DNA from 2 places in the Streptomyces sp. NPDC041122 genome. Region 1 is predicted to be linked to the other one. Evidence: predicted binding sites of a transcription regulator. Region 1 holds the regulator's gene; the other holds the start of a gene.
The links. The regulator HspR, encoded in region 1, represses chaperone genes until heat shock. The targets are predictions, from matches to a motif close to TTGAGNNNNNNNNNCTCAA.

Region 1 (9,533 bases):
GACGTCTGGATGAGGCGCCGCAGCGGCCGCGCCCCGTACGCCGGGTCGTTGCCCTCGTCCGCCAGCCAGGCCAGCGCCTCGGGCGTGACCTCCAGGATGAGCCGGCGGTCGGCGAGCCGCTTGGCGAGCCGGTTGATCTGCAGCTCGGCGATGTGCGCCAACTCGTCCCTGCTGAGCGCGGAGAAGACCACGAGGTCGTCGAGCCGGTTGAGGAACTCCGGCTTGAAGGAGGCCCGCACGACCTCCAGGACCTGCTGCTTCTTCTCCTCCTCGCTGGTCAGCGGCTCCACCAGGTACTGGCTGCCGAGGTTGGACGTGAGCACCAGGATGGTGTTGCGGAAGTCCACCGTCCGCCCCTGCCCGTCGGTCAGCCGCCCGTCGTCGAGCACCTGGAGCAGCACGTCGAAGACTTCGGGGTGCGCCTTCTCGACCTCGTCGAGGAGCACGACGCTGTACGGGCGCCGCCGCACGGCCTCCGTGAGCTGGCCGCCCTCCTCGTACCCGACGTAGCCGGGCGGGGCGCCGACGAGCCGGGCCACGCTGTGCTTCTCGCCGTACTCGCTCATGTCGATGCGGACCATGGCCCGCTCGTCGTCGAAGAGGAAGTCCGCGAGCGCCTTGGCGAGTTCGGTCTTGCCGACACCGGTCGGGCCGAGGAACAGGAACGAGCCGGTCGGCCGGTCGGGGTCGGCGATGCCGGCGCGGGTGCGCCGCACCGCGTCGGAGACGGCCCGCACGGCCTCGGTCTGCCCGATGAGCCGCTTGCCGAGCTCGTCCTCCATGCGCAGCAGCTTCTGCGTCTCGCCCTCCAGGAGGCGGCCTGCGGGGATGCCGGTCCACGCGCCGACGACATCGGCGATGTCGTCCGGACCGACCTCCTCCTTCACCATGAGGTCCTTGGCCGATACGGCCTCCTCCTCGGCCTCCGACGCGACCTCCAGGTCGTGCTCCAGGGTCGGGATCTCGCCGTAGAGCAGCTTGGACGCGGTGTCGAAGTCGCCGTCGCGCTGGGCGCGTTCGGCCTGGCCGCGCAGCTCGTCGAGCTTCTCCTTCAGCTCACCGACGCGGTTGAGGGACTGCTTCTCCTTCTCCCAGCGTGCGGTGAGGCCGCGCAGCTCCTCCTCCTTGTCGGCGAGGTCGCGCCGCAGCTTCTCCAGGCGCTGCTTGCTGGCCGGGTCCGTCTCCTTGCCGATCGCCAGCTCCTCCATCTTCAGCCGGTCGACGGCGCGCTGGAGCTCGTCGATCTCGACGGGCGAGGAGTCGATCTCCATGCGCAGCCGGGACGCGGCCTCGTCGACGAGGTCGATGGCCTTGTCCGGCAGGAAGCGGGAGGTGATGTAGCGGTCGGAGAGGGCGGCGGCGGCGACCAGCGCGCTGTCGGCGATCTGGACCTTGTGGTGCGCCTCGTACCGCCCCTTGAGCCCGCGCAGGATCGCGATGGAGTCCTCGACGGACGGCTCGGCGACGAGGACCTGCTGGAAGCGCCGCTCCAGGGCGGGGTCCTTCTCGATCCGCTCGCGGTACTCGTCGAGGGTGGTCGCGCCGACCATCCGCAGCTCACCGCGGGCGAGCATCGGCTTGAGCATGTTCCCGGCGTCCATGGCGGAGTCCCCGCCCGCGCCGGCCCCGACGACGGTGTGCAGCTCGTCGATGAAGGTGATGATCTGCCCGTCGCTCTCCTTGATCTCGGAGAGGACGGTCTTCAGGCGCTCCTCGAACTCACCGCGGTACTTCGCGCCCGCGACCATCGCGCCGAGGTCCAGGGAGACGAGCCGCTTGTTCTTCAGCGACTCGGGGACGTCCCCCTTCACGATGCGCTGGGCGAGCCCCTCGACGACGGCGGTCTTGCCGACCCCGGGCTCACCGATGAGGACGGGGTTGTTCTTGGTCCGCCGCGAGAGCACCTGCACCACGCGCCGGATCTCCTGGTCCCGCCCGATGACGGGGTCGAGGCGCCCTTCGCGGGCGGCGGCGGTGAAATCGGTGCCGAACTTCTCCAGGGCCTTGTACTGGCCCTCGGGGTCGGGTGTGGTCACCCGGCGCCCTCCCCTGCTCTTCTCGAATGCGGCCAGCAGCTTCTTGCTGCCGGCTCCGTGCTGTGCGAGGACGTCCCCCGCCTTGCCGCCCTCGGCCGCGACGCCGATGAGCAGGTGCTCGGTGGAGAGGTAGTCGTCGCCGAGCTCCTTCGCGCGCTTGGCGGCGTCGGCGACGACGGCCAGCATCTCGCGGTCGGGCTGCGGCGGCGAGACGGTCGATCCGGTGACGCTGGGCAGCGCCGCGAGGGCCCGCTCGGTGTCCGCGCGCACGGCCGCCTGGTCGGCGTCGACCGCGGCGAGCAGGTCGGTGATGTTCTCGTTGTCCTGCCCCTCCAGCAGCGCGAGCAGCAGGTGCGCGGGGGTCAGATCCGGGTGCCCGTCCTGCACGGCACGGCTGGTGGCCGCGTTGATCGCGTCCCGGCTCCTGTTGGTCAGCTCGGCGTCCACGTGCGCTTCTCCTCCTTACGGGGTCCGACCATGTCGTGTGTCGTACGGTCGCGGGTTCACTCTCACTGTCGTACGGCTACGGGTTCCACGGACCCGCGTCCGTAACACTGACTTGGTCAACGTACACAAAGTTGAGTCTATTCCACTCAAGGCGAATGCGGGAAGCCCGGGCGGCTATGTTCCGGGCCATGACTGCGCCTGCGTACATCGACCCCCGGAACCCGCCCGAGCCCTACCTCAGCTTCTGGCGGGAACGGCGCGTGTGCACCCTGACGACCCTGCGCCCCGACGGCACGCCGCACGTGGTGCCGGTGGGCGTGACGTACGACCCCGGGGCGGGCGTCGCCCGGGTCATCGCGCGCAGGACGAGCCGGAAGATCGCGCACGTCCTCGCGGCGACGGACACGGACGGCGCCGGGGCGCGGGTGGCGGTGTGCCAGTTCGAGGGCCGGCGCTGGGCGACGCTGGAGGGCCGGGCGAGGATCGTGACGGAGCCGGCGGCGATCGCGGAGGCGGAGGAGCGCTACGAGGAGCGCTACGGCCGCAGGCCGTCGCCGAACCCGGAGCGGGTGCTGATGGAGATCACGGTGACGCGGGCGATGGGGAAGGCGTGAGGCGCGGGGCGCCGTGAGAGGCGGGGCCCCTTCCCGGCGGGGGGAGCCGCACACACCACAGCGGCGCCACCGTGTTCAGGTCCACGGTGGCGCCGCTGCTGGGGGAAGCGCCTGCGCGATTTACAACGACGGGGGAATCGCGTCAGGCACTGCGGGGGGTGGCTGTGATGTTGTCCTGGGCACTCGCGGCGTCCCGGCCCTGCCGGTCCTGACCACCGCCGACCACCTGGTGGTCACGCCGGTCGAGATTGACGAAGACCATCCCGTACCGGATGGCGCACCGCACGGGCTGCGGCGCCCCGCGGGGCCGGCGCAGGCACCGGTAGGCCCTTATCTCTTCCTCGTCGTCACGCGTGACGACGATCGGCTCGCCGAGCAGGGTCACCATCAACGAGTCGCCGCGGTGGGGGATCGCGGTCACCAGATCGATGAAGTGCCATCCGGAACGGTAGGCGGTGGCCATTTCTCGGCGGAAGGTGCGGTCGTCGGGAGGGGTGCTCATGCGTTGCCGCCCCCCTTCGGGGTGGAGCCCCAGATGACGTCTTCCTTGGACACGGAGTTCCAGATCACGTCATTGTGCGGACCGCTCCCCCAGATCACGTCGGGCGGGGCCACGGCCACCCCCGACACGGTGCGTTCAGTGGCATCGGCATCCGGGAGCGCGCCCACCACACTGAAGGCGCTGACAGCCAACCCAACGGAGAAGGCACAGACAAGTACCGAGCGAAGCTTTCCCTGGCGCATAGCGGGCTTCGTCCTCACTTCCATCGCGACTCTCCCCCGGCCTTCCATGACGATGGCTCATTCAGCCATGCGAACACCACAGGACCGATGCATCATGTTCCTGCACGTTCAGGACCCTGGGGGGTGGAGCTATGCCAACAAACAGCCCAATTAGGGCGCATTCACACGCCATGGCCGAACTATGCGATGAAGGCAAGCGGCTCTACGCCGGCGCTCTACGTACCGGACGTATCCGGCGCACCGAAGCGGAAGCCGCTCCTTGCCTCATGGATTTCGCGCTTCTGGTCCCCGATCCGGACGATGCGGAGTGGCTGCGCCCTGTTCCGCCCACTTCGGCCCTCGCCCAACGGCTCCGCCCCATCGAGCGTGAGATTCAGCAGCGGAGGACGCTCGCCAACGACCTCGCCGACGCTTTCGAGCCATTCATGGCCATTACCGCCCAGGACCGGCCGACCGCCCACTCGATCACCGTTCTGGAAGGCGCAAGCCGCATCAACGCGGCCATACAAGTCGCCATAGCCGAATGCCAGTCGGAGGCCATCACCGTCCAACCCGGCGGCGGCCGCAGCGAGGCGATCGTCACGGAAGCGGTGAAGCAGAGCCAGAGCATCCTCGACCGAGGCATCAGGATGCGTACGCTCTACCAGCACACGGCACGCCACAGTCAGACCACCATCGCCTACGCCGAGCACATGCGGCAAGGCAAGGTGGAGGTACGCACCCTCGAGGAACTCATCGAACGCCTGATGATCTTCGACAGGACCGTCGCCTTCATCCCGGCCCGCGAGGATCGCCAGACGGCCCTGGAGCTCCGCCATCCCGGGCTCGTCCAGTACCTGGCCAACGTCTTCGAGCAGCTCTGGCAGCGGGCCGCGCCGCTGCTCGACGAGGCGCCCTACGCACCCTCCACCGACGGCATCACGGGAGTCCAGCGCTCCATCGCCAAACTCCTCATCGAGGGCCACGTCGACGAGGCCATCGCCCGCCGCCTCGGCATGAACGTCCGCACGTGCCGCGCCCACATCGCGAAGATCGCCGCGGCCCTGGGCAGCGGCAGCCGGGCGCAACTGGGCTACCTGATAGCGCAGTCGGGAATGCTCGACCAGGGAAGCTGAAGGTCAACGGCAATACTCGTCCAGAAGCAGACACTTCAACTATCGCGTCCCGCCCGCCCCGCCCGCGCCTGCATAGAATCGCGACGCTTCAACCAGGCAGGAGGGGGCCGGCATGGGTACGAAGCACGCGAGGCACGGCACGAAGCACGTGGCGCACGCCGTCGGTGAGATCTGTGCGGAAGGGCTGAACGTCTACCGGCACGCCCTGCGCGTGGGGCGGATTCCGTGCGGCGAGGCCGCTGCGGTGCCCTGCCTGATGGAGTCGGGGCTGCTCGAGGCCGTGGACGGGCACGAGGCCGGCCGGACCTGGTTGCGGCCCGCCACCGCGGTCGGCCCCGCCGTACGCGACATTCCGCCCGGCCCCGGCGCCATCACCGTCCTCGACGGCCTCGACCGCATCAACTCGGCCATCGACCGCGCCATGAACGAGGTCACCGAGGAGTTCCTCGCCGTCCAGCCCGGTGGCACGCGGCCGGCCGAGACGCTGGCCGAAGTCTTTCCCCGGGACCAGGCGATCCTGACCCGCGGGTGCCGGATGCGCACCCTCTACCAGCACACAACGCGCCATTCTCTGCCCGTGCTCGCCTACTTCGAGCAGCTCGACGGCGACACCGAGGCCCGCACCCTCGACGAGGTCACCGACCGGCTCTTCGTCTTCGACCGGACCGTCGCGTTCATCCCGGCGAGCAAGGACCGCAGCATCGCCCTGGAGCTGCGCCACCCCGCCCTCGTCGAGTACTTCGCGACCACCTTCTGGCGGCTCTGGCGGCTGGCCACCCCCATGTGGCCGCAGGCCGCGCCCGAACCCTCCGAGAACGGCGTCACGACCCGTCAGCACGCCATCGCCGGCCTCCTCGTCGAAGGGCTGACCGACGCCGAGATCGCCGACCGGCTCGGCATGAACGTCCGCACCGCCCGCGTCCACATCGCCAAACTCGCCGCCACCCTCGGCAGCAACAGCCGCGCCCAACTCGGGTACCTGATCGGTCGGTCCGGGATCCTCGACCGGGTCGGGTGACGGCGGCCGACCACTCCTCCCCCGTAGCCGACCGGGGCGCTCCCCGCCTAAGCCCGCGTCCACTCCCGCAGCAACCCCTCCCGCTCCGCCGCCCGCGGCGTCCCGCCCTCGTGGCGGCGGCCCCAGTCCGCCATCGCCGTCAGCGTGGTCAGGAGCGTGCCCGCGCCCTCCGTGAGGCGGGCCAGGAGGTCGCGGGAGAGGTCGTACTCCGTGCGGGAGTAGCCGACTGCCGGGGCCGTGTACGCCGTCAGGTCCGTCGTCGTGTCCGCCGCGTCCGTGAGCCGTACGGTCATCATCGGCGCCTCGTCGCCGCCGCCGAGGCCGAGCGTGAGCGCCATGTCGAACGCCGCGCCCACGTGCCGGCCCAGGGACTTCACCGGTACGTCTTCGACGGCCAGCGCGTGCACGTCCTCCCACGGCCACATCCCCGACTGGCGGTCGCCCAGGGCCAGGACGCCCTCCGGGGTGAGGCGCACGCCGGGGGCGAGCCCGGCCGGCTTCGCGCCCACGTACACGTCGCCCTCGGCGATCCAGAACAGCCCCACCATGGCCATGGTCAGCCCCACTCCCCGTAACCCGGATACAACGATGCGGGGCCGGGAGGTTGCCACCTCCCGGCCCCGCACAAGACTACGAAACCTACTGCTCGGTCGCCCGCTTGGGACGCCACACCACCAGCGCGCTCGCCTGCTGCACGTCCTGGTAGGGGACGAGGTCGCGGCGGTACGAGGCGTGCACCGCCGCCTCACGCTGCTGCATGGCGGCGGCGGCTCCCTCCACGGCCGCGGAGAGCTCCGCGATCCGCGACTGGAGCGCCGTGACCTGGTTCTCCAGCTCGATGATCCGCTTGATGCCGGCGAGGTTGATGCCCTCTTCCTGCGACAACTGCTGCACCGTGCGCAGCAGTTCGATGTCGCGGGCGGAGTAGCGTCGGCCGCGCCCCGCGGTCCGGTCCGGCGAGACCAGACCGAGGCGGTCGTACTGCCGCAGGGTCTGCGGGTGCAGACCGCTCAGCTGGGCGGCCACCGAGATGACGTACACCGGTGTCTCGTCGGTGAGTTGGTACGGATTGCGACGGCCGACCCTGTCCATGGGGTCACGCTCCCTTCGCGGCCTGGAACAGTTCTGCCCGCGGGTCGTCACCCGCAGTCGCCTTGCGGTAGGACTCCAGTGCTTCCTTCGCCTCGTCGCTCAACGACGTCGGAACGAAGACCTCCACCGTCACGAGCAGATCTCCCCTGCTGCCGTCCTTGCGGACCGCGCCCTTGCCGCGGGCCCGCATCGTACGGCCGTTGGGGGTGCCCGCGGGGAGCTTCAGGGTGACCGGCGGGCCGCCCAGGGTGGGCACCTTCACCTCGCCGCCCAGCGCCGCCTCGGGATACGTCACCGGCACCGTGACCGTGAGGTTGTCGCCCTTGCGGCCGAAGACCGGGTGGCTGTCGACGTGCACCACCACGTACAGGTCGCCGGCCGGGCCGCCGCGCTCGCCGGGCGCTCCCTTGCCGCGCAGCCGGATGCGCTGCCCGTCCGAGACTCCGGCCGGGATGCGCACCTGCATCGTCCGCGAGGACTTGGCGCGGCCGCTGCCGCCACAGGTGTCGCAGGGGTCCTGGGCGATCAGCCCACGGCCCTTGCAGTCCATGCACGGGTCGGTGAGGGAGAACCCTCCGCCGCCGCCCCGCGAGACCTGGCCGGTGCCGACGCAGGTCGGGCACACGCGCGGCGTGCCGTTCTTGTCGCCGGTGCCGGAGCACGCCTTGCAGGCCGCCTGGGAGGACATCCGCAACGGCACCGTCGCGCCGTCCACCGCCTCCGTGAAGCTCAGCGTGACTTCGGACTCGATGTCCTGGCCGCGCCTCGGCTGCGTCCGCGCGCCGGCACCGGCGGCGCCGCCGCCACGGTTGAACAGGCCCCCGAAGACGTCACCGAGGCCGCCCCCGAAGCCGCCGCCGGCCGCTCCACCGCCACCCGGGGCGCCGCCTCCGAAGAGGTCGCCCAGGTCGAAGTTGAACGAGCCGCCGCCGCCTCCGGGGCCCTGCCGGAATCCGCCGTTGCCGAAGAGAGCACGCGCTTCGTCGTACTCCTTGCGCTTCTTGGGGTCGCCGAGGATGTCGTTCGCCTCGGAGATCTCCTTGAAGCGCTCCTCCGCCTTGGTGTTGCCCTTGTTGGCGTCCGGGTGGTTCTCGCGGGCGAGCTTCCGGTACGCCTTCTTGATCTCGGCCTCGGTGGCGTCCTTGGGGACGCCGAGGACCTTGTAGTAGTCCTTCTCGATGAAGTCCTTGGTGCTCATCCTCGACGCACCCCCTTCCGGTTGTCCCTCGTCAGTACAACGTCAGCCCTCGTCCGGGCCACCGCTGTCCTTCTCCGTCGGCTCGGCCGACTCGGCGTCGGCCTCGGCCGTCTCGCCCTTGACCGTCTGCGCGCCGGGCTGCGGCTCGGCGACGGCCACCCGCGCGGGGCGGATGGTGCGCTCGCCGATGCGATACCCCGGCTGCAGGATCGCGACGCACGTCGTCTCGGTGACGTCCGGTGCGTAGCTGTGCATCAGGGCCTCGTGGATCGTCGGGTCGAAGGGCTCGCCCTCCTTGCCGAACTGCTGCAGCCCCATCTTGGCGACGACGGTCTCCAGGGACTCCGCCACCGACTTGAAGCCGCCCACCAGCTCGCCGTGCTCACGGGCGCGGCCGATGTCGTCGAGGGTGGGGAGGAGCTCGGAGAGGAGGTTCGCCGCGGCGATCTCCTTCACCGTCACCTTGTCCCGCTCCACCCGACGGCGGTAGTTCTGGTACTCGGCCTGCAGCCGCTGGAGGTCCGCGGTGCGCTCGCCGAGCGCGGTGCGCACCTGGTCCAGCTGGGCGGTCAGGCCCACGTCCTGTGCGGACGTCTTGCTCTCTGCGTCCCCGGCCGGGGCCGCCGCGCCCTCCTCGGTGGAGGGCTCGGCGGCCTTCGGCGTCGCGTCATCAGGGGTGGCGCCGGAGGGGACGTCGGGCTTCTCGGCGTTCTCGCCGAAACCCGGGGTCTCCTCGGTCATCAGGCAGCGCCGCCCTTCGCGTCACCGGGCTTCTCGTCGTCGACGATCTCGGCGTCGACGACGTCGTCGTCGGCCTTGGCGTCGGCGTCCGGACCCGGGGCGGCGCCCTCGGCGCCCGCGCCGGCGGCCTGGGCGTCGGCGTACATGGCCTGGCCCAGCTTCTGCGAGACGGCGGCGACCTTCTCGGTGGCGGTGCGGATCTCGGCCGTGTCGTCGCCCTTGAGCTTCTCCTTCAGCTCGCCGACGGCGGTCTCGACCTCGGTCTTCACGTCACCGGGGACCTTGTCCTCGTTGTCCTTGAGGAACTTCTCGGTCTGGTAGACGAGCTGCTCGCCCTGGTTGCGGGACTCGGCGGCCTCGCGGCGGGCGTGGTCCTCGTCCGCGTACTTCTCGGCCTCCTGGCGCATCCGGTCGACCTCGTCCTTCGGCAGCGAGGAGCCGCCGGTGACGGTCATCTTCTGCTCCTTGCCCGTGCCCAGGTCCTTCGCGGTCACGTGCATGATGCCGTTGGCGTCGATGTCGAAGGAG
Region 2 (9,533 bases), on a different contig from region 1:
ATGGATCAACCTGTGACCTTTCTCACCCGCGCACCCCGCAGGCAACCGTGGTGCTCGTGCGGTGGGACGCGGAGCGCGTCGAGCACCTGGTCCTGTCCGACTCGGCGCTGCTCATCGGGGGCCCCGACGGCGCGGTGACGGCCGTGCTCGACCGGCGCCTGGCCGAACTGCCGCCCGCCGTACGGGCCCTGCGCGACCAGGTGCGCGCCCTGCCCCGCGGCTCGGCCGAGCGGGACGTGGCGGCCCGCGCCTACGGCGCGGCGGTCGAGGCGCTGCGCAACGCCGAGGACGGCTTCTTCACGGCCGCCGCCGACCCCTCGGCCGCGGGGCGCGCGGTCACCGGCGAGCTGGCCCGGGCGGACGTCACGGCGGTGGCGGCGCTCACCGACGGGGCCGGGCGGTGGGTCGAGACGTTCCGGGAGGGCGACTGGGCGGACTGCTTCGCGCTGTTGCGCAAGCAGGGGCCGCGGCATCTGGTGGAGCGGGTGCGTGAGTTGGAGCGCGCCGACCCCGACCGCCTCGCCCACCCGCGCGGGAAGCGGCACGACGACGCGGCGGTCGTGTACGCGGAGTGGTGACGTCCGCCGCCTGGGCGGCGGCTTCGCGCGGGCCGTGCGCACGCGGGCCGGCCCGCATACGGGGTCAGGCGTCCGCGCTCTCGTTCAGCCGGCCGAGCAGCCGGGCCAGTTCGGAGACCTCGGTGCGGTCCCAGCTCGCGAGCCGGCGCACGTACTGCGCGCGGCGCGCGGCCCGCACCGTGCGGAAGCGGGTGCGGCCGTCCGGGGTGAGCCGGATGAGCCAGGCGCGCCCGTCGGCCGGGTCGGGCTCGCGGGAGACCAGGCCGAGTTCCTCCAGTGCGCGCAGCTGGCGGCTCATCGTGGCCTTGCCGACGCCGATGTAGGCGGCGAGTTCGGTGGCCCGCTGCGGGCCCGCGTCGTCCAGGCAGACGAGCAGGCCGTACGCGGCGGGCTCCAGGTCGGGATGGACCTGGCGGGCCATCTCGCCGGACGACGCCCGCGCGCGGCGCATCAGGAGGGACAACTCCCGTTCGAGGGAGAGGAACTCCCGGTCCTCGCCCTGTTCCACCTCGCTCTGTGCCGGTTCCCCCTGATCCGCCCGGCCCTGTTGCACCTCGTCCCGCGCGCCGCTCTCCGCACCCTCTTCTGCAGCACCCATGTCCCGCTTTCCCGATTCTGAAAGTTATCGCCGACAGGCCCTCGCGCCGCGGCCGTGGCGACAGCGGCCTGACCAGTATTTCGCAAGGTGGCGACCGTGCCGCCCGGATGGTGCCGTCACAGGAGTGGACCAACGGCAGAAGCTCGGACCTCTTCCCCGGCGCCGGTCTACGTGCGTAGCTTTTCAAGTGACATGTTCACACCAGACATGTCGGCAGGTCCCCACCGAGCACCACCGAGGCCTTCGGAGGCACGCCCATGTCCGTGCACAGACCCGGAACGGCCCGCCGCTCGCGCTTGTCGCCGGCGGGGGTCCTCCTCGCAGCACTGTCCGCTCTCTCCCTCCTCCTGACGCTCCCCACGGCGGCCCGGGCGGACGACGACGTCCCGCAGCGCGGCTCCGCCCGCCTCGGCCAGGGCGTCATCGAACACGACGGCCAGGGCGGCCGGCCCACGGGTGGTGACGCGACCCAGACCGAGGGCGTCGACGTCAGCGGCCACCAGGGCAACGTCGCCTGGCAGACGCTCTGGAACAGCGGCGTGAAGTGGGCCTACGTCAAGGCCACCGAGAGCACCTCGTACAAGAACCCCTACTTCACCCAGCAGTACAACGGCTCGTACGACGTGGGCATGATCCGCGGCGCGTACCACTTCGCAACGCCGGACACCTCCTCCGGCGCCGCCCAGGCCAACTACTTCGCGAGCAGCGGCGGCGGCTGGTCGCGCGACGGCCGGACGCTGCCGGGCGCGCTCGACATCGAGTGGAACCCGTACGGGGCGGCCTGTTTCGGCAAGTCGCAGTCCGCGATGGTCAGCTGGATCCGCGACTTCCTGACCACCTACAAGGCGCGCACCGGGCGCGACGCGGTCATCTACACCGCCACCAGCTGGTGGAAGGACTGCACCGGCAACTACAGCGGCTTCGGCGCCAGCAACCCGCTGTGGATCGCCCGCTACAACACCGGCCCCGGCGAACTCCCGGCCGGCTGGGGGTTCCAGACCATGTGGCAGTACACCTCGTCGGGGCCGACGGTCGGCGACCACGACAAGTTCAACGGCGCGCTCGACCGGGTGGTGGCGCTCGCCAACGGCTGAGTGCGGCACCGCCCCGGATACGCGAACGGCGGCCACCCCGATGCGGGGTGGCCGCCGTTCCGCCGTCCGTCGGCGCCTGGCCTAGGCGGCGGCCGGGACCCTGATCTCGGCGTCGGTCAGGGCCAGTTCGAGCACCTGGCGGACGTCCGTGACCGCGTGCACGTCGAGCTTGTCGAGGACCTCGGCGGGGACGTCGTCGAGGTCCGCCTCGTTCCGCTTCGGGATGATCACCGTGGTGATCCCGGCGCGGTGCGCGGCGAGCAGCTTCTGCTTGACGCCGCCGATCGGCAGCACCCGGCCGGTCAGCGAGACCTCACCGGTCATCGCCACGTCCGTACGGACGAGTCGGCCGCTGAGCAGCGAGGCGAGGGCGGTGGTCAGCGTGACACCCGCGCTCGGCCCGTCCTTGGGGACCGCGCCGGCCGGGAAGTGGACGTGCACGCCGCGTTCCTTCAAGTCGCCGACGGGCAGCTCCAGTTCGGCGCCGTGCGCGCGCAGGAAGCTGAGCGCGATCTGTGCCGACTCCTTCATCACGTCACCGAGCTGGCCGGTGAGTGTGAGCCCGGAGGCGCCGGTCTCGGGGTCGGCGAGCGAGGCCTCCACGAACAGGACGTCGCCGCCCGCGCCGGTGACCGCGAGCCCGGTGGCCACGCCCGGCACCGCCGTGCGCCGCTCGGCCGGGTCCTGCGCCGACTCCGGCACGTGGTGCGGGCGTCCGATGAGCTCGCGCAGGTCGGCGTCGGTGACGGTGAACGGCAGTTCCCTGTCGCCCAGTTCGTGCTGCGCCGCGACCTTGCGGAGCAGCCGCGCGATGGAGCGCTCCAGGTTGCGCACGCCCGCCTCGCGGGTGTACTCGCCGGCGAGCTTGCGCAGCGCGCTCTCGTCGAGCGTCACCTCGTCCTGCTCCAGACCGGCCCGCTCCAGCTGGCGCGGGAGCAGGTGGTCGCGGCCGATGGTGACCTTCTCGTCCTCGGTGTAGCCGTCGAGCCTGACCAGCTCCATGCGGTCGAGCAGCGCCTCCGGGATGGCCTCCAGGACGTTCGCCGTCGCGAGGAACACGACGTCGCTCAGATCCAGTTCGACCTCCAGGTAGTGGTCCCGGAAGGTGTGGTTCTGGGCCGGGTCGAGGACTTCGAGGAGGGCGGCGGCCGGGTCGCCCCGGAAGTCCGAGCCGACCTTGTCGATCTCGTCGAGGAGCACCACCGGGTTCATCGACCCGGCCTCCTTGATGGCCCGTACGATCCGTCCGGGCAGTGCCCCCACGTACGTACGACGGTGGCCGCGGATCTCCGCCTCGTCGCGGACGCCGCCGAGCGCGACGCGCACGAACTTGCGGCCCATGGCGTGCGCGACGGACTCGCCGAGCGAGGTCTTGCCGACGCCGGGCGGGCCGACGAGGGCGAGCACCGCGCCGCCGCGGCGCCCGCCGACGACCCCGAGGCCGCGGTCGCTGCGGCGCTTGCGCACCGCGAGGTACTCGGTGATGCGCTCCTTGACGTCCTGCAGGCCGGAGTGCTCGGCGTCGAGGATCTCCTGGGCGCCCTTGATGTCGTACGCGTCCTCGGTGTGTTCGTTCCACGGCAGTTCGAGGACGGTGTCCAGCCAGGTCCTGATCCAGGAGCCCTCGGGCGACTGGTCGCTGGACCGCTCCAGCTTGTCGACCTCCTTCAGGGCGGCCTCGCGGACCTTCTCCGGCAGGTCGGCGGCCTCGACGCGGGCGCGGTAGTCGTCGGACTCCTCGGCCGTGTCCTTGCTGTCGCCGTTGATCTCGCGCAGCTCCTTGCGGACGGCGTCGAGCTGGCGGCGCAGCAGGAACTCGCGCTGCTGCTTGTCGACGCCCTCCTGGACGTCCTTGGCGATGGACTCGGCGACGTCCTGCTCGGCGAGGTGCTCGCGCAGCTGCTCGGTGGCGAGCTTGAGGCGGGCGACCGCGTCCTCGGTCTCCAGGAGCTCGATCTTCTGCTGGGTGGTGAGGAACGGCGAGTATCCGGAGTTGTCGGCGAGCGCCGCGACGTCGTCGATCTGCGTGACGCGGTCGACGACCTGCCAGGCGCCGCGCTTCTTCAGCCAGCTGGTGGCGAGCGCCTTGTACTCCTTGACGAGCTCGGTGACGGCGCCCGGCAGCGGCTCGGGCACGACGTCGTCGATCCGCTGCCCCTCGACCCAGAGCGCGGCGCCGGGACCGGTGGTGCCGGCCCCGATCCGCACCCGGCCGCGGCCGCGGATGAGCGCGCCGGGGTCGCCGTCGGAGAGCCGGCCGACCTGCTCGACGGTGCCGAGGACGCCGGTCGCGGCGTACGTCCCGTCGATGCGCGGAACAAGCAGCACCTTCGGCTTGCTGTCGCCACCGGACCGCGCGGCGGCCTGGGCGGCCTCGACCGCGGCCCGCACGTCCGCGTCGGACAGATCGAAGGGCACCACCATGCCGGGCAGGACGACCTCGTCGTCGAGCGGCAGCACCGGCAGGGTGAGCGACGTGTATGTGGTGGACTCAGCAGCCATGATCTCCCCTTCGGCATTCAAGTTGAGCTATACCGACTCAATGCTTGTGAGCCCCAGGATGTTCCCCCGCCGTGTTCGCCGTGAGCGATCACCCGGGAACCGCCCCAAGCCGGCATGACCAAGTCCGGTTTTTCAGCCCGAATGACGGAGATCCCCTGATTGAGGGACTTTGTCCGTCATCCTCGCTCCGGGCCGCGCGGTATCCGCTATTCATGGCGATATGACCTTCTTCAGGACAACGACAGCCGCCGTCGCGACCGCGCTGACCATCGGCGGCCTGGCCTTGATGCCGACCTCCGCCGGTGCGCACACGCCCGCGGCCCCGGCCCCGGTCACCCGGACCCTCTCCGAAGCCGGCGCGGCGACCGCCCTCGCGAACTGCGGCTGGAACGCGAGCAGGGGCGGTGAACGCGCCTACTACGAGCACTGCGCCACCAACACGAACGTGTGGATCCAGGTCAAGCGGTGGCCCCGATCCAACTACCACCGCTGCGTCGGCCCCGGCCGGACCAACCTGGACGCCGACGCCACCGGCGCCTGGTACGACAGCAACTACCGGGGCGGCCTCTGCTCCCACCCGGGGGACACCGGGCCCTGACGGTCCCGATCCCGCACGGCCACGATCGGGGATGGGCCGAGGCCTCCGGCCGGATCAGGGCCCATTTCCGGTCACGTATCGAAGAGCTGGACGCGGTGGAGGAGATCGGGGCCGACACGGCTTTCCGCTGATCACTCCCCCATGGGCCGTTCCCGGACATGCCGTACGCGATCAGGCCGGTCCCCGGGGGTGGCCGCCGGGCGGCGTTCCCCTGCGGCCGTTCCGTTGGGACCGTGGACCCTCCTACTCATCAGGAGGGCATCCATGGTGGACACACCCGGGACCGGCGACGACGGCGTGCGGGACATCGCCGGCCAGATCGTGGAGCACGCACTGGGGCACCTCTTTTCCGCCGCGCTGCGCACGGCGGTCCGCTGCCGGATCGCCGACCACCTGGCCGCGGGTCCGCGCACCGCGGGGCAGCTGGCCGAACTGACCGAGACCGACCCCGGCCACCTCCGCCGCGTCCTGCGCTACCTCGCCACGCGCGGCTTCTTCCGCGAGGACGGAACGGGCGCCTTCCACCTCACACCGCTCTCGGATGCGCTGCGCACGGACGTGCCGGACTCGATGCACGCCGCGGTCCTCCTGATGACCGACCCCGCCTTCCAGCGGACCTCGGCGGGCCTGGAGGAGACGGTGCGCCGGGCCGGCGCGTCCTTCGAGCGCCTCTTCGGCAAGCCGCTCTTCAGCTATCTGGCCGAGGACCCCGCGCTGCGGGAGCTGTTCGACAGCGGCATGGCCTCGCTCTCGGGTCCGGTCGACGCGGTGATCGCCGACACGTACCCCTTCCCGGAGAAGGGCACCGTGGTGGACGTCGGGGGTGGCCGCGGCGGCCTGCTGCGCGCGGTGCTGCGCGGGCGTCCCGGTCTGACGGGCGTCCTCTTCGACCAGGAGCCCGTGACGCACACGCATGTACTGGCCGACGACGAGGCGGTACGGGGACGCTGGCGGGCCGAGCCCGGCGACTTCTTCGCCGAGGTGCCCGAGGGCGGCGACTTCTACGTGCTCAAGCACGTCCTGCACGACTGGCCGGACGACGCGTGCCTGCGGATCCTGCGCAACTGCCGCGCGGTGATGGCCCCGGACGCCCGTCTCCTGATCGTCGACTGCGTCCTGCCGTCCGGCAACACGCCGCACCTGGGCAAGACCCTGGATGTGGCGATGGCGGCGGTCGTGGACGGCCAGGAGCGGACGGAGGACGAGTTCTCGGCGCTGCTCACGAGGGCGGGGCTGCGCCTGACGCGGATCCTGCCCACCGAGACGTATCCGTCGATCGTGGAGGCGGAAGCGGCGTCCTGAGGCGACGGCTCACCAGGAGTCGCTCTGGGGCCGCCTGCGCCGGAGCAGCGGCCAGGTGGAGACGCCGATCACCAGCGCGAGCAGATGACCCCAGTTCGTCATCGGATCGGTGAACGCGATCAGGTCGTCGAGCAGCATGCACCCGAACCCGCCGAGGACGACCCAGCGCAGCCACGGCGTCAGGAGCCCCGCGAGCGCGCCGACGCTGGCGGCGACACCGAAGCTGATGCCGTAGTCGAGGCGGTGCAGCGAGCTGTCGGGCAGCTGGCCCGCGAGGACCGAGAGGCCGACCGGGACCTCGGTCACGAGCGTGGCGACGACGTGGCCGAGAAGGAAGACCCCGGCGGTGCGCAGCCCGCCGATGCGCCGCTCCAGCGCCGTCAGCACCAGCAGGAAGCCGATCGCGTACGGAGACGTGATGCCGCCCGCGACCCACAGGGCGCTGGCGACCAGGACGAGGACGGGGGTGTGCGCGAGGTGCGCCACGTCGGTGCTCGACCCGCGCAGGAGCGAGGAGACGAGGTCCGGGTCCGCGAACTCGGCGACCAGCGAGGTGACGGCGAGCACGAGGGCGTACCCGAAGGTGAAGGGCGTGCCGGTGGGGGTGGGCAACAGGCGCCAGGGCCGGAGCCGGGCGATCCTCGCGGCGGCTCTTCCCTCGGCGGGGCTCCCCGCGGCTCTTTCCTCGGCGAGGCTCCCGGCGGCGGCGATACCGCCCCCCGCGCGCGGGCGGCCGGTCCGCGGCTCCGGTGCGGGCGCCCGCACCACCCGGGGCCGGCACGCCGACTGCCGCGGTATGCCGTTCAGGCCGCCCGGCACCGCCGAGTCGGGCGTCCGCGCGTCCGTCCGTACGTCGGTCCGCACATCGGTCGCGGTCTCGGCGGTCTGCACGCTCTGGTTCACGGGTGAGGCGCTCCTTCCGTCCTGCCCCACCCTTTGCCCTCTTTTCCGGCGTTGTCTATGACGGGCACCACGTGAGGTACGTCTCACAGGCAACCCGCGCATCACATTCTGCGTCGCGCGACCCTCCGGAGCGGCCCGCGCCGCCCGCGAAATCGGCTACGGCCGCGGCCGGCCCGCCCATACCCTGACGCCCATGCGCACCCCCACCACCGCCCCCGTCGTCATCGACCGGCGCGAGGGTCCTCACGGCGAGGTCGTCCTGCGGCGCCACGGTGAGCTGCTGCAGATCATCGCCAACGGCTGTTTCCTGATGGACACCTCCGACGGCCGCTCCGAGCGACTGCTCGTCGACGCGGCCCGCGACGCCCTCGACGACCGCCCCTCCCCCGCCGTCCTCATCGGCGGCCTGGGGGTCGGGTTCTCCCTGGCCCACGCCGCCGCGGATCCCCGCTGGGGCCGCATCGACGTGGTGGAACGCGAGCGGGCCATCATCGACTGGCACCGCGAGGGACCGCTCGCCGAGCTGTCCGCCGCCGCCCTCGCCGACGCACGTTCGCAGATTCTTCACACCGACCTCGTCACATACCTCTCCGAGGCCGCGCGGACGTACGACGCGCTCTGTCTGGACATCGACAACGGCCCCGACTGGACGGTGACGGAGGGCAACAACTCCCTTTACTCAGCAGCCGGTCTGACGGCGTGCAAAGCACGTCTGAACCCCGGCGGAGTGCTCGCCGTCTGGTCCGCCCAACCCTCGTCCGCTTTCGACGACGCTCTACGGAATGCCGGATTCCAGAGGGTACGGACGGAAGAGATCCCCGTTGCCCGAGGCGTCCCGGACGTGGTCCATCTCGGCGTCAGGGCTGCGTAGCCGAGGGCCCTTCGCGCCCCGTACTCTGCTGACCGAACACAAGCGATCAGTGTCAGGGGCGGGCGATGGAGCAGACACACACCTCCCACAACGGCGCCACGGCGGCGACACCGGGCGCCCAGCGCCGAGTGCTGGTGGTCGAGGACGACCCGACGATCGTCGACGCCATCGCCGCCCGGCTGCGCGCCGAGGGTTTCGTTGTGCAAACGGCGGGCGACGGCCCGTCGGCGGTCGACACCGCCCAGGCGTGGCAGCCCGACCTGCTCATCCTCGACATCATGCTGCCGGGCTTCGACGGCCTGGAGGTGTGCCGCCGGGTGCAGGCGCAGCGCCCCGTTCCGGTGCTCATGCTCACCGCGCGTGACGACGAGACGGACATGCTGGTCGGGCTCGGGGTCGGCGCGGACGACTACATGACCAAGCCGTTCTCCATGCGGGAACTGGCCGCCCGCGTGCACGTGCTGCTGCGCCGCGTCGAGCGGGCCGCGCTGGCCGCGACCACGCCCCGCAGCGGCATCCTGCGCCTGGGCGAGCTGGAGATCGACCACGCCCAGCGGCGTGTGCGGGTGCGCAGCGAGGACGTCCATCTGACGCCCACCGAGTTCGACCTGCTGGTCTGCCTGGCGAACACCCCGCGCGCGGTCCTCTCCCGCGAGCAGCTGCTCGCGGAGGTCTGGGACTGGGCCGACGCGTCCGGCACCCGGACCGTCGACAGCCACATCAAGGCGCTGCGCCGCAAGATCGGGGCCGAGCGGATCCGTACGGTGCACGGCGTCGGGTACGCGCTGGAGACTCCCACTCCGTGAGGCAGGTCGTGTGATGAGCGGGCCCTTCGGAGGACTGCGGCCGTTCTCCATCAAGACCAAACTCGGCGCTCTCGTGGTCGTCTCGGTGTTCATCACCACCGGCCTGCTCCTGGTGGCCACGAAGACCGAGACCGAGCTGCGTTTCATCACCGTCTTCTCGGTGATCGCCACGCTCCTCATCACCCAGTTCGTCGCGCACAGCCTCACCGCGCCGCTGGACGAGATGAACGCGGTGGCCCGCGCCGTCTCGCACGGCGACTACACGCGCCGGGTGCGCGGCG

Region 2: lon (endopeptidase La) is a predicted target of HspR. The motif match lies at 4,795-4,813, and genes of this name have one in related genera.

The regions. Positions count from the first base shown of each region.
Region 1 is NZ_JBVIYQ010000003.1:483,429-492,961, reverse strand. It holds gene clpB (ATP-dependent chaperone ClpB) at 1-2,483, opposite strand, end outside; gene ACZ6B8_RS14530 (pyridoxamine 5'-phosphate oxidase family protein) at 2,672-3,097, shown strand; gene ACZ6B8_RS14525 (hypothetical protein) at 3,240-3,599, opposite strand; gene ACZ6B8_RS14520 (hypothetical protein) at 3,596-3,841, opposite strand; gene ACZ6B8_RS14515 (helix-turn-helix transcriptional regulator) at 3,973-4,956, shown strand; gene ACZ6B8_RS14510 (helix-turn-helix transcriptional regulator) at 5,069-5,974, shown strand; gene ACZ6B8_RS14505 (hypothetical protein) at 6,022-6,528, opposite strand; gene ACZ6B8_RS14500 (heat shock protein transcriptional repressor HspR) at 6,614-7,066, opposite strand; gene dnaJ (molecular chaperone DnaJ) at 7,071-8,264, opposite strand; gene grpE (nucleotide exchange factor GrpE) at 8,307-9,005, opposite strand; gene dnaK (molecular chaperone DnaK) at 9,005-9,533, opposite strand, start outside.
Region 2 is NZ_JBVIYQ010000005.1:149,653-159,185, forward strand. It holds gene ACZ6B8_RS19550 (hypothetical protein) at 1-578, shown strand, start outside; gene ACZ6B8_RS19555 (MarR family winged helix-turn-helix transcriptional regulator) at 643-1,176, opposite strand; gene ACZ6B8_RS19560 (lysozyme) at 1,434-2,270, shown strand; gene lon (endopeptidase La) at 2,352-4,772, opposite strand; gene ACZ6B8_RS19570 (DUF6355 family natural product biosynthesis protein) at 4,993-5,370, shown strand; gene ACZ6B8_RS19575 (methyltransferase) at 5,635-6,672, shown strand; gene ACZ6B8_RS19580 (rhomboid-like protein) at 6,682-7,575, opposite strand; gene ACZ6B8_RS19585 (spermidine synthase family protein) at 7,769-8,446, shown strand; gene ACZ6B8_RS19590 (response regulator transcription factor) at 8,512-9,252, shown strand; gene ACZ6B8_RS19595 (HAMP domain-containing sensor histidine kinase) at 9,266-9,533, shown strand, end outside.